DNA from 3 places in the Shinella sp. HZN7 genome. Region 3 is predicted to be linked to each of the others. Evidence: predicted binding sites of a transcription regulator. Region 3 holds the regulator's gene; each other region holds the start of a gene.
The links. Region 3 encodes LexA, which represses DNA repair genes until DNA is damaged. Its sites were predicted from a motif close to TGTTCNNNNTGTGTTCNG; they were not measured.
Positions count from the first base shown of each region.

Region 1 (4,150 bases), on a different replicon from region 3:
GCAAACCCATCCGATCCCGAGACCGAATGGTCGGACACCGAAGTCCTCGCCAGGGCGCACGACCTCGTCCAAACCTTTCTGACCTTCCTGCGGCTGGAGCGGCCGAGAAACGACATTCTCGACGCGCGTTGCCTGCCGGCAAGCAAATCTTCGCTCATCAGCGCTTTCAGGCTGGTGATCGCCACGGAGGCCGGCGGCGACGTGCGAGAGGCGCTATCGTCTGCCGGTCATATCCTCGCCCAGTTTCAGGACCGCGTCGGAACGCGCATCTCCGTGACGCCGGCCTGTGCGACGAACGTCGATCCAACCCGCACAACGGCAGTGAACGTGCTGGAAGAGGTCCTTTGCCAGGTCGACGAAGACACCCGTCGGCTGCGCGATCTCCTGGGCAAGGCATCCTCGATCGCCGAGAGCCGGTTCCAGCACAGGCATGCGCGCACGCCCTTCCAGGACGATGGAACATATACCTGGTACGGGCATGCTTGACACGAGGCGGCCGAGACAAGGCCGACGATCAGACGTGCAAAAACCTCTCTTTCCGTCACTTCGGACGCGCGGTCCGGATGGCCGCGATATTCGGGGCACATTATCGGAAGACATAAGGCCATATTAGCTGAGCAAGCGACGGATTTCTCCAATCATCCGGGGAATGTCCGTTGGCTTGCCGAGATTGGTGGCGCCTTTGAAGAAACCGGATTCGGTGAGTTGGCGTCCCTCGGCAGACGTCAGGACGAAGGGCACGCCTTGCGATCTGAGCAATACGGCGACCGGTGTCACCCTGCCGTCCCTCAAGGTGACGTCGAGGACCGCGGCGTCCGGCTGCTCCCGGTGGAGGAGCTGCAAAGCGTCTTCTATGCTTCCAACAGGCCCCAGAACCTCAAAACCGCCCTTTGTCAGCGCGCGCTCGATCTCCATCGCGATGAAGAATTCATCTTCGACAACAAGGATGCGCCCTGTAGCCTGATCGCGGCCGTCATCGGAAGACATGCACATCCCTATAGTGGCAGTTTGACGATGGCGATCAAACCGCGCGCATCGAACCTTTGTTCCGCCGATCCGCCGAGATGTTTCGCGGTCGCGGTAATCAACTCTGTGCCGTATCCGCGATGGACAGGCGGTCGAACCGTCGGCCCATCCTCCTCCCGCCACTCGCAGACCAGCATGGTTTGGTCGTCATCGCCCTCCTCGATCCGCCACGACAGCCAGACCCGCCCATCCGGCACCGAGAGCGCGCCGTATTTAAGCGCGTTTGTCGTCAGCTCGTGGAACATCATGCTGACCGGCAGGACCTTCGAGGACGGAAGCGTGGTGGAGGGCCCCGCTTCGATGTTAACGCGCTTGCCGTCCGTAGCGGTGACAGCGACGTCGAGCAGCGCAGCGAAGTCCGCGCTCGTTTCGCCAGGCGCGATCTCCTGCGCCCGCAAGGCAACGTCGATACGCCCCAGAAAGGTCTCGCGATATTCCTGCGCCGTGTAGCCTTCTGTTTGCGTCTGCATGGCGAGCGCCCGGATGACCGAGAACAGGTTCTTCATGCGATGGCGGGTTTCGGCAAGGATAATATCGCTCTCCGTCCGCTCCCGATTACTCTCAGTGACATCTTCGAAGACGACGAGGATGCTGGTGCTGTTGTTGTCGGGATGGACAAGACGTCTGGCATCGATGAGGAATGTGCGCTCTCCGATGGTGGGAAAATCGTGCGTGACCTCGTAGCCGACGACGGCCGCCGTCTTCGGAATGACTTCCGCAATCAGCTTGCGCAGGTCGGCGATGTCCCACTGGCCGTTGCCGAGGGAAAACAGGCTTTGGCCGAGAATATCGTCCCGTTCCACCTTGAACGCATCGATGAAGGCGTTGTTGACGCTGGTGACGCAAAAGCCCTGGTCGAGCACGACGAGAGGCTGTGTCAGCGTGTCGACAATCCCTTGCGCCTGGACGTGGCCGGCGCGGAGCAGGCGGTACAAATCTTCAAGGACCATCGTTCGCCTTCCTGCGACCGTTTCAGGGGACCGCCGAACGGACGACACGGCCGGGCGGAGACATCGACTGCTACAGTTCCGTGTTCTCCCAGCCCAGCGCGGTCGCGAGATAGCCTAGGGCAAAGGCAGCGCCGATGCTATAGATAACGAGCATAGCTTCCAAGGGGCCAAGCGCTGCACCGAACGCGGGCGGCTCCAGTTGCAGGACGGCCACCGCGCTTACGGCGCCGAGCACAAAGCCGATAAAGAGACGGCTCAGCATGTAGCAGATTAGCACTGGCATTGGACGAACTCCGGGTTCAGAACAACGAACGACCCCGACCAGGCAATGTTCCACTGTGCAGTTCATCCGATGTCGGATCGCATCGAGCCCAACTGCCGGATGATGAGCGCATCCCATGGCAGGTGTTTGCTGATGCCAAGGTTGACGACATGTGCGGGCGGACGCTGGAACCGTTATTGGTCGTCCGGCACGTTCCGAACTCGCATCGCACGCATTTTTTTGAGGCGGGCATCCCGTCTCGCCCCACCACCATCCCGATGATTCGCAAGCAAAATTTACTGATTGGACAATATTGGAGACAATTTTCCTATTTTCGGGTGGCTTGACTCTTTTTCGAGAGAGGAACAGATACAGAACAAATACACCTGAACGACATGACGTCACCAGCCAACACGAACGCCCTGGAGTCCGTGAACGATGAATGCTGCCCGGAAAAGGGTGATAGCCGACCTCAGAGAGAGCATCGCCTCCCTGGAGAGCCCTGCCTCGCGAAAGGCTGGTGCGTTGCCATTTCGGGTGGCGGAGATCGACGCGGCGCTTCCGGGCGGTGGCCTTGCCTACGGCGCGCTTCACGAATTCTCGGGGGGCGGAGCCGGCACGGTCGACGGCGCGGCCGCCGCGCTCTTCGCCGCCGGCATCGCCGCGCGCACCACGGGACCGATCGTCTGGTGTCTGACGCGGCCGGATCTGTTTTTTCCGGCGCTCGCTCAGGCAGGGCTTCATCCCGATCGCGTCTATTTCGTCGAGAGCGACAAGGAGGAGGATATCCTGGCGAACGCCGAGGAGGCGCTTGCCTATGGCGGGCTCGGCGCCGTCGTCGCCGAGTTGGTGCGATTACCGATGGTGGCGAGCCGCCGGCTGCAGCTCGCCGCCGAAAAAACCGGGGCGATGGCGCTCGTGGTCCGGCGCTGGCGGCGTCCGACGGAGGCCTCCGACTATGGCCAGCCGACCGCCTCGACCACCAGATGGCGGGTGAGTGTCCTCCCCTCCGAAGAATTGCCGGTCGCCACCGTGGGAAGGGCAAACTGGCTGCTGGAATTGATGCGCGTGAAGGCGGGCGAGTGCGCTGAGTTTATCGTTGGAGCCTGTGATGCCTCGGGTCGTATCGATCTATCTACCGGACCTGCCGACCGACAGGATCAGGCGGGCCGATCCTTCGCTCCCGGTTGAACAGCCCATCGCCATGATCGCACGAAGCGGTTCCCGGCGCTGGGTCGCGGCGGCGGACGCAGCGGCGCGGCATGTCGGCGTTCACGTCGGGATGCCGGCGGCGAAAGCGCAGGCGCTCTTCCGCGACCTGATGCTCATCGATGCCGATCCCGCGGCCGATGCCGCGGCGCTGGAACGCATTACGCTATGGGCGCTGACGCAATATTCTCCGATCGTCGCGATGGACTCCCCTGACGGCATCGTCATGGACACCGAAGGCGCGGACCACCTGCAAGGCGGTGAGCAAAGCATGTTGACCGCGACGGCGAACCGGTTCCGCGCGAAATCCCTCGCCGCTCGCGTCGCCATCGCCGACACCTGGGGCGCGGCGCATGCCTGTGCCCGCGCGATCACGCGAGAAACCGTCATCGTGCCGAAAGGAGAGACGGCGCGGGCCGTCGAGCGCCTGCCTATCTCGCTGCTCCGCCTGCCGGACAACGTCGTCTCGGATCTCCGGACGCTTGGTTTTCAGACCATTGGCCAGTTGTCGGCGACGGCCCGCGCGCCCCTCGCCCTTCGCTTCGGGCCGGAAATCGGACGCCGGCTCGATCAGATGCATGGACGCATGGCCGAGCCCATCGATCCTATCCGCACGCCTGATATTGTCGAGGTCAGCAAATCCTTTGCCGAGCCGATCGGTGCTGCCGAGACTATCAACCGATATGTCGGCCTGCTGGTGACC
Region 1 is NZ_CP015742.1:43,615-47,764, forward strand. Features, by position in the region: gene shn_RS31150 (hypothetical protein) at 1-486, shown strand, start outside; gene shn_RS31155 (response regulator) at 610-987, opposite strand; gene shn_RS31160 (sensor histidine kinase) at 996-1,976, opposite strand; gene shn_RS31165 (hypothetical protein) at 2,047-2,259, opposite strand; gene shn_RS31170 (ImuA family protein) at 2,677-3,429, shown strand; gene shn_RS31175 (DNA polymerase Y family protein) at 3,350-4,150, shown strand, end outside.
Region 1: shn_RS31170 (ImuA family protein) is a predicted target of LexA. The motif match lies at 2,600-2,617, and genes of this name have one in related genera.

Region 2 (4,150 bases), 530 kb from region 3:
GGAGATGATGCCGACGACGCCGCTATAGGGCGCGGTGATGTCCCGGCGGCGCAGCGTCAGCTCCGCGTTCTGCAAGGCGAGTTCGGCAGCCTGCAGCGCCGTCTGGGCGTCCTGCAGCTCGGCGGTGCTCATGGTGGATTTCAGGTTCTCGATGCGCGTCAGCTTCTGCCGGGCGCTGTCGCGCGCCACGCGCGCCTGGTCGGCGGCGATGCGCTGCTCGTCGCTGTCGAGGCGGGCGATCACCTGGCCCTGCTCCACCCGTTCGCCGGATTTCACCAGAACCTCCGTGAGGTTCCCGGTGGCATAGGGCGTCACGGTCACGGTGCGGATCGCCTCGCCGTCGCCGATGGCGTTCAGCCGGTCGTTGACGACGGACATGGCCACCTTCTTGGTGGCGACCAGTGCCGGCCCGCCGCCGAAGCCGCCGCGGCGGCCACCCTCGCGGCCGCCCTGCGCCTCGCCGTCGCCGGCCGGCGCGATGGCCGCCACGAGCGTGCCGGGCAGGCCCGTGGCCTCCAGCATGGCATTTGCCCCGGGCACGAAGCGACCCCAGAGCAAGACCCCCGCCGAAATGACGCCAAGGCTTATGAGGAGCTGTTTCCAAACCCGCATGCAATCTGTCTCCGAAGGAAGCGAACCGTCATCTGTTGCGGCGCGACTTAGGCCAAGTATCCCGCTTTGAAAATGAACGGGCAATGAAAGAATGCGTTCATTACGGAAATGTAAGGTTGTCGGCCCGCTCTGTTACCGAAATGTAAGAAAAGGCGGAGAAATCTTCCCTCGCCGCCCCTTCTGCGAGCATGCGCATGACTGGACGCTTCCTCCACTTGTGATAGCTTTTTCCCGGCCACAGCGGCCGAGCCCTATTTCAGTATTCTTTCATCAACGCATTGAACGACAGGGGGAATTCCATGTGTGACGCCTGTGTCATCGATACCGTCAAGAACCGCATGCTTTCGAGGAGGAGCTTTTTCCGCGCCGCCGCAGCGGGCGCTGCCACGGTCGCCGCCGCAAGTTCCGGCGCGCTCAGCCCGGCGCTCGCCCAGGCGCCGACGAAGGCAACGGACCTCACCCATGAACTCTACGAGGAATTTCCGACCTTTTTCGGAGAGCAGCAGTTCTGGCGCGAGCAGAAGTTCAACTACAAGGAACACAAGTTCAATCTCTTCGAACTGCGCGTGAACGAGCATACCGGCACCCATCTCGACGCACCGCTGCATTTCTCCGAGGACGGCAAATCGGTGGCGGAAATCCCGGTCTCCGATCTCGTCGTGCCGCTCGCCGTCATCGATATCAGGGAAAAGGCCGCCGCCAATGCCGATGCGCAACTGACGCCGGACGACATCAAGGCCTGGATCGCGGCCAATGGCGAGCTGCCGGAAAGGGCCTGCGTCGCGCTGCTGTCCGGCTGGGACAAGCATCTCGGCACAGACAAGTTCCGCAATGCCGATGGCGAGGGCAAGATGCACTTCCCCGGCTTCCATGTCGAAGCGGTGCAATACCTCGCGGAAAATTCGAGCGCGGTCGGCATCGCCGTCGATACGCTTTCGCTCGACTACGGCATTTCCCCGGATTTCGCGACGCACTATTCCTGGCTTGCCTCCGGCCATTGGGGGCTTGAGGCGGCCGCCAATCTGGATCAGCTTCCGGCCAGGGGCGCGACCCTCATCGTCGGCGCGCCCAAGGTGCGCGGCGGCACGGGCGGCCCGACCCGCGTCATCGCGCTGGCCTGATCCCCATCCGGCCGGCGGTTCCGCCGCCGGCCCTTCTCCCGGAGGAACCATGAGCACCGTCAAGCCCGCCGACGATCTGGAAGCCGACCCGCGCGTCAAGGCGGTGTTCGACGACATCCGCGCCACCCGCAAATCGGACTTCGTCAACAATATGTGGCGCTACCTCGCCTTCGACCCGGCGCTACTGGAGCGCACCTGGGCGGAGGTGAAGGCCGTCATGGCGACGCCCTCGGCGCTCGATCCGCTGGTCAAGGAAATGCTCTACATCGCCGTCTCGGTGACGAACGGCTGCAGCTACTGCGTCCATTCCCACACCGCCGCCGCGAAAGCCAAGGGCATGACGGATGCGCACCATGCCGAGCTGCTCGCCATCGTCTCGCTCGCCGGCAAGACGAACCAGCTCGCCACCGCCCTGCAGGTGCCCGTGGACGACGTCTTCGACGCCGACCGCCGAAAGCCCTGAACGGCGCCGCTTTCCACAATCTTCCGGCCAATCTTTTTCCCCGCGGAATAAAAGCAGAACGGAAAACTGGCCTTTCGGGACCGAATCACTACATTGAGCCGCATGATCAGCGGTTACGACGACATTCCCTTCTTCGACGAGGACCCGCAACTGGCCGGCAAGCCCGCGGCGCCGGCCAAGCCGACGGGCGGCATCGCCGCGCGCGCCATGGCGGCGCGCGATGCGCACCGGGCGCCGGATTATCTCTCCGGCCTCAACCCCGAGCAGCGCGAGGCGGTGGAAACGCTCGACGGCCCCGTGCTGGTGCTCGCCGGCGCCGGCACCGGCAAGACGCGCGTGCTCACCACCCGCATCGCCCATATCCTCGCCACCGGCCGCGCCTTCCCCAGCCAGATGCTGGCCGTGACCTTCACCAACAAGGCCGCGCGCGAGATGAAGGAGCGCATCGGCCTCCTCGTCGGCGGCGCCGTCGAGGGCATGCCCTGGCTCGGCACCTTCCATTCCATCGGCGTCAAGCTTTTACGCCGCCATGCCGAACTCGTCGGCCTCAGGTCGGATTTCTCCATCCTCGACACCGACGACGTGGTGCGGCTGATCAAGCAGATCATCCAGGCCGAGGGCATCGACGACAAGCGCTGGCCGGCCAAGCAGTTCGCCGGCATGATCGACACCTGGAAGAACAAGGGCCTCGACCCGGCGCAGATCCCGGAAGGCGACGCGCGCGCCTTCGCCAACGGCAAGGGCCGCGAACTCTACGTCGCCTACCAGAACCGCCTGAAGACGCTGAACGCCTGCGATTTCGGCGACCTCCTGCTGCACCCGATCCGCCTGTTCCGCGCCAATCCGGATGTGCTCGCCGAATACCACCAGAAATTCCGCTACATCCTCGTCGACGAATACCAGGACACCAACACCGCGCAGTACATGTGGCTGCGTCTTCTCGCCCAGCGGCCGAAGGGCACGCCGCAGAACGTCTGCTGCGTCGGCGACGACGACCAGTCGATCTACGGCTGGCGCGGCGCGGAGGTGGACAACATCCTGCGCTTCGAGAAGGATTTCCCGGGCGCCAAGGTCATCAAGCTGGAGCGCAACTACCGCTCCACCGCCCATATCCTCGGCGCCGCCGGCCACCTGATCGCCCATAACGAGGATCGTCTCGGCAAGACGCTCTTTACCGACCGGCACGATCCCGACGACGACAAGGTCGTGGTGCACGCCGCCTGGGATTCGGAGGAAGAGGCCCGCGCCGTCGGCGAGGAGATCGAGCAGCTCCAGCGCAAGGCGCACAAGCTGAACGACATGGCGATCCTCGTGCGCGCCTCCTTCCAGATGCGCGAATTCGAAGACCGTTTCGTCACGCTCGGGCTCAACTACCGCGTCATCGGCGGCCCGCGCTTCTACGAGCGGCTCGAGATCCGCGACGCGATGGCCTATTTCCGCCTGGTCAGCCAGCCGGCCGACGACCTCGCCTTCGAGCGCATCGTCAACACGCCGAAGCGCGGCCTCGGCGACACGACGATCCGCAACCTGCACGACTATGCCCGCGCCCGCGACATCCCCATGCTCGCCGCCGCGGCCGACATCATCGAGACGGACGAACTGAAGCCGAAGGCGCGCAAGGCCCTCTTCGACGTCGTCACCGATTTCCGCCGCTGGCAGTCGCTGCTGGAGACCATGCCGCACACCGAGCTTGCCGAGCAGATCCTCGACGAGAGCGGCTACACCGCCATGTGGCAGGCCGACAAGTCGGCGGAGGCGCCCGGCCGCCTCGAAAACCTCAAGGAACTCATCCGCTCGATGGAAGCCTTCGAATCGATGCGCGGTTTCCTCGAACATGTCTCGCTCGTCATGGATGCCGAGCAGAACGAGAATCTCGACGCCGTCTCGATCATGACGCTCCATTCGGCCAAGGGCCTCGAATTCGAGACCGTCTTCCTGCCCGGCTGGGAGGAAG
Region 2 is NZ_CP015736.1:2,314,693-2,318,842, forward strand. Features, by position in the region: gene shn_RS11145 (efflux RND transporter periplasmic adaptor subunit) at 1-612, opposite strand, end outside; gene shn_RS11150 (cyclase family protein) at 912-1,733, shown strand; gene shn_RS11155 (carboxymuconolactone decarboxylase family protein) at 1,783-2,196, shown strand; gene shn_RS11160 (ATP-dependent helicase) at 2,299-4,150, shown strand, end outside.
Region 2: shn_RS11160 (ATP-dependent helicase) is a predicted target of LexA. The motif match lies at 2,240-2,257, and genes of this name have one in related genera.

Region 3 (4,150 bases):
TGGAGGCGCTGACGGCCGTCAGCGTCGCGTGCCTGACCATCTACGACATGGCGAAAGCCGCGGACCGCGAAATGGAGATAGGCGGCATCCGCCTCGTCGAAAAATCCGGCGGCCGCTCCGGCGACTACCGGCGCGGGGACGCCGGTTGATGGCGGCGCTGCTTCCCGTCGAGGACGCCCTCCACCGCCTGCTTCTGTCCGCCCGTCCGATCCGGCGCACGGAGACGGTCCGGCTGCAGGAGGCCGACGGCCGCGTGCTTGCCGAGGATGTCGCCGCCCGGCTGACGCAGCCGCCCTTCGACAATTCCGCGATGGACGGCTATGCCGTGCGCCACGCGGATATCGCCGCGCTCGGCGCGATCCTGAGGGTCGCAGGCCTCTCCTCCGCCGGCCACGCCTTCGAAGGCACCGCCGGTCCCGGCGAGGCCGTGCGCATCTTCACCGGCGCCCCGCTGCCGGCCTTCGCCGATACCGTGCTGCTGCAGGAAGATGCCGAGGTGCTGGAAGACGGCCGCATCCGCACCACCTTCCTCACGCCGAAAGGCCGCCACATCCGCCCGCGCGGCCAGGATTTTGCCGAAGGCGAGATCGTCCTGAAGGCCGGGGACGTGCTCGATGCCGGCCGCCTGACGGTCGCGGCGGCCATGAACCATGCGGAACTGACCGTCCGTGCCCGCCCGCGCATCGCCCTGCTCGCCACCGGCGACGAGCTCGTGCCGGCAGGTACGCCGCCCGGCGCCAGCCAGATCATCGCCTCCAACACCTACGGCGTCGCGGCCCTCGCCCGCGCGGCCGGCGCCGAGGTGATCGACCTCGGCATCGTCGCCGACGACAAGGAAGCGATGCTGGCGGCCGTGCGCCACGCGCTGACGCTCGGTATCGACGCCCTCGTCACGCTCGGCGGCGCCTCCGTCGGGGATTTCGACCTCGTGAAGCCCGTGCTCGGCGCGGCCGGCATGGATCTCGACTTCTGGCGAATCGCGATGCGCCCGGGCAAGCCCCTGATGGTCGGCCGCCTCGGCGCCGTCCAGGTCATCGGCCTGCCCGGCAATCCCGTTTCGAGCCTCGTCTGCTCCCACCTCTTCCTCGTCCCTCTCGTGCGCCGTCTTGCCCACCTGCCGGCGAAGAGCCTGGAGCATCCGGCCATCACCGTCGTCCCGCTCAAGGAAAACGACCACCGGCAGGATTATGTCCGCGCGCGCATCACCCGCGGCCCCGCCGGCGAACTGCGCGTCACGCCCCTCGAAAAGCAGGATTCCTCCATGATGAAGGCCTTCGCCACCGCCGAAGGCCTCCTCATCCGCCCGCCGCATGCCCCGGCGGCCCCGCGGGCGCGGCCTGCACGGTCCTGCTCCTGCGCGAACCGTCCGCCTGAACGGTATTATTGTTTCAGCAGCCCCTTGCAGAACACATATGGAACAGATAGTGTCTGTTCTGGATTTGTTTCACGATTCTCGGTGGAGGGGCCATGCTCACGCGGAAACAACAGGAACTCCTCCTGTTCATTCATGAACGGATGAAGGAATCCGGCATTCCCCCCTCTTTCGACGAGATGAAGGATGCGCTGGATCTCGCCTCCAAATCCGGCATCCACCGCCTCATCACGGCGCTGGAAGAGCGCGGTTTCATCCGGCGCCTGCCCAACCGGGCCCGCGCGCTGGAGGTGATAAAGCTCCCCGAAGCCTATACGCAGAGCCTGCAGCCGCGCCGCGGCTTCTCGCCGGCCGTCATCGAGGGCAGCCGCGGCAAGCAGCCGCCCGTCGCCGCCCCGCCGCAGCGCACGCCCGTGGCGGAGGTTTCCTCTTCCGTCTCCGTTCCGGTCATGGGCCGCATCGCCGCCGGCGTGCCGATCTCCGCGATCCAGAACAACACCCATGACATCACCGTGCCGGCCGAGATGATCGGCAACGGCGAACACTACGCGCTGGAGGTCAAGGGCGATTCGATGATCGAGGCCGGCATTCTCGACGGCGACACGGTGATCATCCGCACGGCGAGCAGCGCCAATCCCGGCGAGATCATCGTCGCGCTCGTCGACGACGAGGAGGCCACGCTGAAGCGCTTCCGCCGCAAGGGCGCCTCCATCGCGCTCGAAGCGGCAAACCCCGCCTACGAGACCCGCATCTTCGGGCCGGACCGGGTGAAGATCCAGGGCAAGCTGGTCGGCCTCATCCGCCGCTATCACTGATCCCGGGAACAATTCCAGCAGACGTGCCAAGCGGTCCTGCGTCCGGAATTGCGTTAAAACAAAGAGTTGGAGTGTTCTCGCGGTTCGAGGAAAAGCGGAAATGCTCAAGACGGATCGAAGCTGCCGGTGCGCCAGTCATAGGTGCGGTGGCGGGTCCAGGGCCGGTCGAGGCTTTCCACGGCCGGCAGGATGCGCGCTTCGGAGACGGCGCGGGATGTGTCCCCGTCGGCCGGCTGGATTTCGAGGGCGCCGGTTCGCCTCAGGTGGCGCGCCGTCACAAGGCGCGCGCCGGAGCGGCAGGCCTCCAGCCGCAGGGCCAGGGACACGACGACAAGGTCGGCCGCATCGCAGGCCGTGCCCAGGAAGGCGACGTCGTCCAGGGTGACGATCCGCCAGCCGCTCGGCGAGACGGCGGCGCAGAATGCCTTTGCTTCACAGACGAAACCTTTGCCGGTCCGGGCCGCCGCGAGCGCTGAGACCATGGCATCCTTCGCCTTCTGCCGGTCGGCCTTGCGCCGCGGCCGTTTCTGCCCCGCGGTCATGCCGGTGGTTTCGCCGGCGTCCTCGAGGGTCAGTCCGGCGCTCCTGCGGATCTCCGGTTTCGTGAGATCGCCGAGCCGGAGGGCGCGCCGCCACTGGGCATAGATGAAGTCCGGCGGTCTCGCCCGGTTGGTCGCGACGGTTTCGCCGCGAAGGATGGCGACGAGGCGGCCGTCCTCGGACACCAGCACTTCCGGCGTGGCGCTTGCGACCGGAAAGCAGGCAAGCGCGAGGCCGAGACCGACAAGCAGCGTTCCGGCATGGCGCAGCCGCGTGCGCAGGATGCAGACAAGCCCGCCGCCGAGGCCGACCAGCAGGAACGCGGCCGGCGGAATGCGGCCGGTGACGATCTCGCCCTTCCAGCCTGCAACCCATGTCGACAGCGCGATCATCCAGTCGATGCCCTTGCCCATAATCGCGAAGGGCACGGCATCGAGGCCGAAGGGCATCAGCAGCACGGCGATGAGGCCGAAGGGCATGACGACGGCGCTGATGACGGGCATGGCAAGCAGGTTGCCGGCAAGTCCATAGGCCGGAATGCGATGGAAATGGCCGATGGAATAGATCAGCGTCGAGAACCCGCCGATCAGCGAGGACAGCATGAGCCCGCCGAAGAAGCGCCCGAGCGCGCCGCCGAACAGTTTCAGGCGCTCTCCCCCGCCCTCCCGGCGGACCGGACGCTCGCGCCAGGCCGCATAGCCGGCGACGAGACCGAGCGTTGCGGCATAGGACATCTGGAACCCCGGATTGGTGACGGCAGAGGGTGTCACGGCAAGGATGAGGATCGCCGAGAGCGCCACATTGCGCAGGCTTATCGCCGCGCGGCCGAACAGCACCGCCACCAGCATGATGCAGATCATGATCCAGGAGCGCACCGCGGAGATCGCGCCGCCCGAAACGAGGATGTAGAGCGTGACCATGACGAGCGCGCCGGCAGCGGCGATCTTCTTGGCGGGGTAACGCTCGGAGAACCCCGGGACGAGCGCCATCAGGACACGCGCGCCGACGAGGAAGGTGCCGGCGGCAAGCACCATGTTGAGCCCGGAAATGGCGAGCACATGGGCAAGGCCCGCCTGCCGCAGCGCCTCCACCGTCTGCGCGCCGATCGCCCGCTGCTCGGCCGTCACCAGCGCCGCGGCGATCGCGCCGGCATCGCCGCCGATCCGGCCGCGGATATGCTCGGTGAGGTTGTTGCGCCAGGTCGCGATCTCCTGCCGGATCCGCCCCTCCAATCCCGGCCCGGCCACCGCAATCGCGGTCGGCGCGCGATAGAAATAGCCGACAGCGCCGGTGCCGGCGAAATAGGCATCGAAGGCGAAGTCGTTGAGGCCGGACAGCGCCGGGCCGGAGGGCGGCCCGAGCCGCGCCCGCCCGGTTATGCCGCCGCCGATCGGGATCGGCGTGTGCCGGCTGCGGGCCAGGA
Region 3 is NZ_CP015736.1:1,782,134-1,786,283, reverse strand. Features, by position in the region: gene moaC (cyclic pyranopterin monophosphate synthase MoaC) at 1-149, shown strand, start outside; partial or broken gene glp (gephyrin-like molybdotransferase Glp) at 149-1,374, shown strand; gene lexA (transcriptional repressor LexA) at 1,468-2,187, shown strand; gene shn_RS08645 (ComEC/Rec2 family competence protein) at 2,292-4,150, opposite strand, start outside.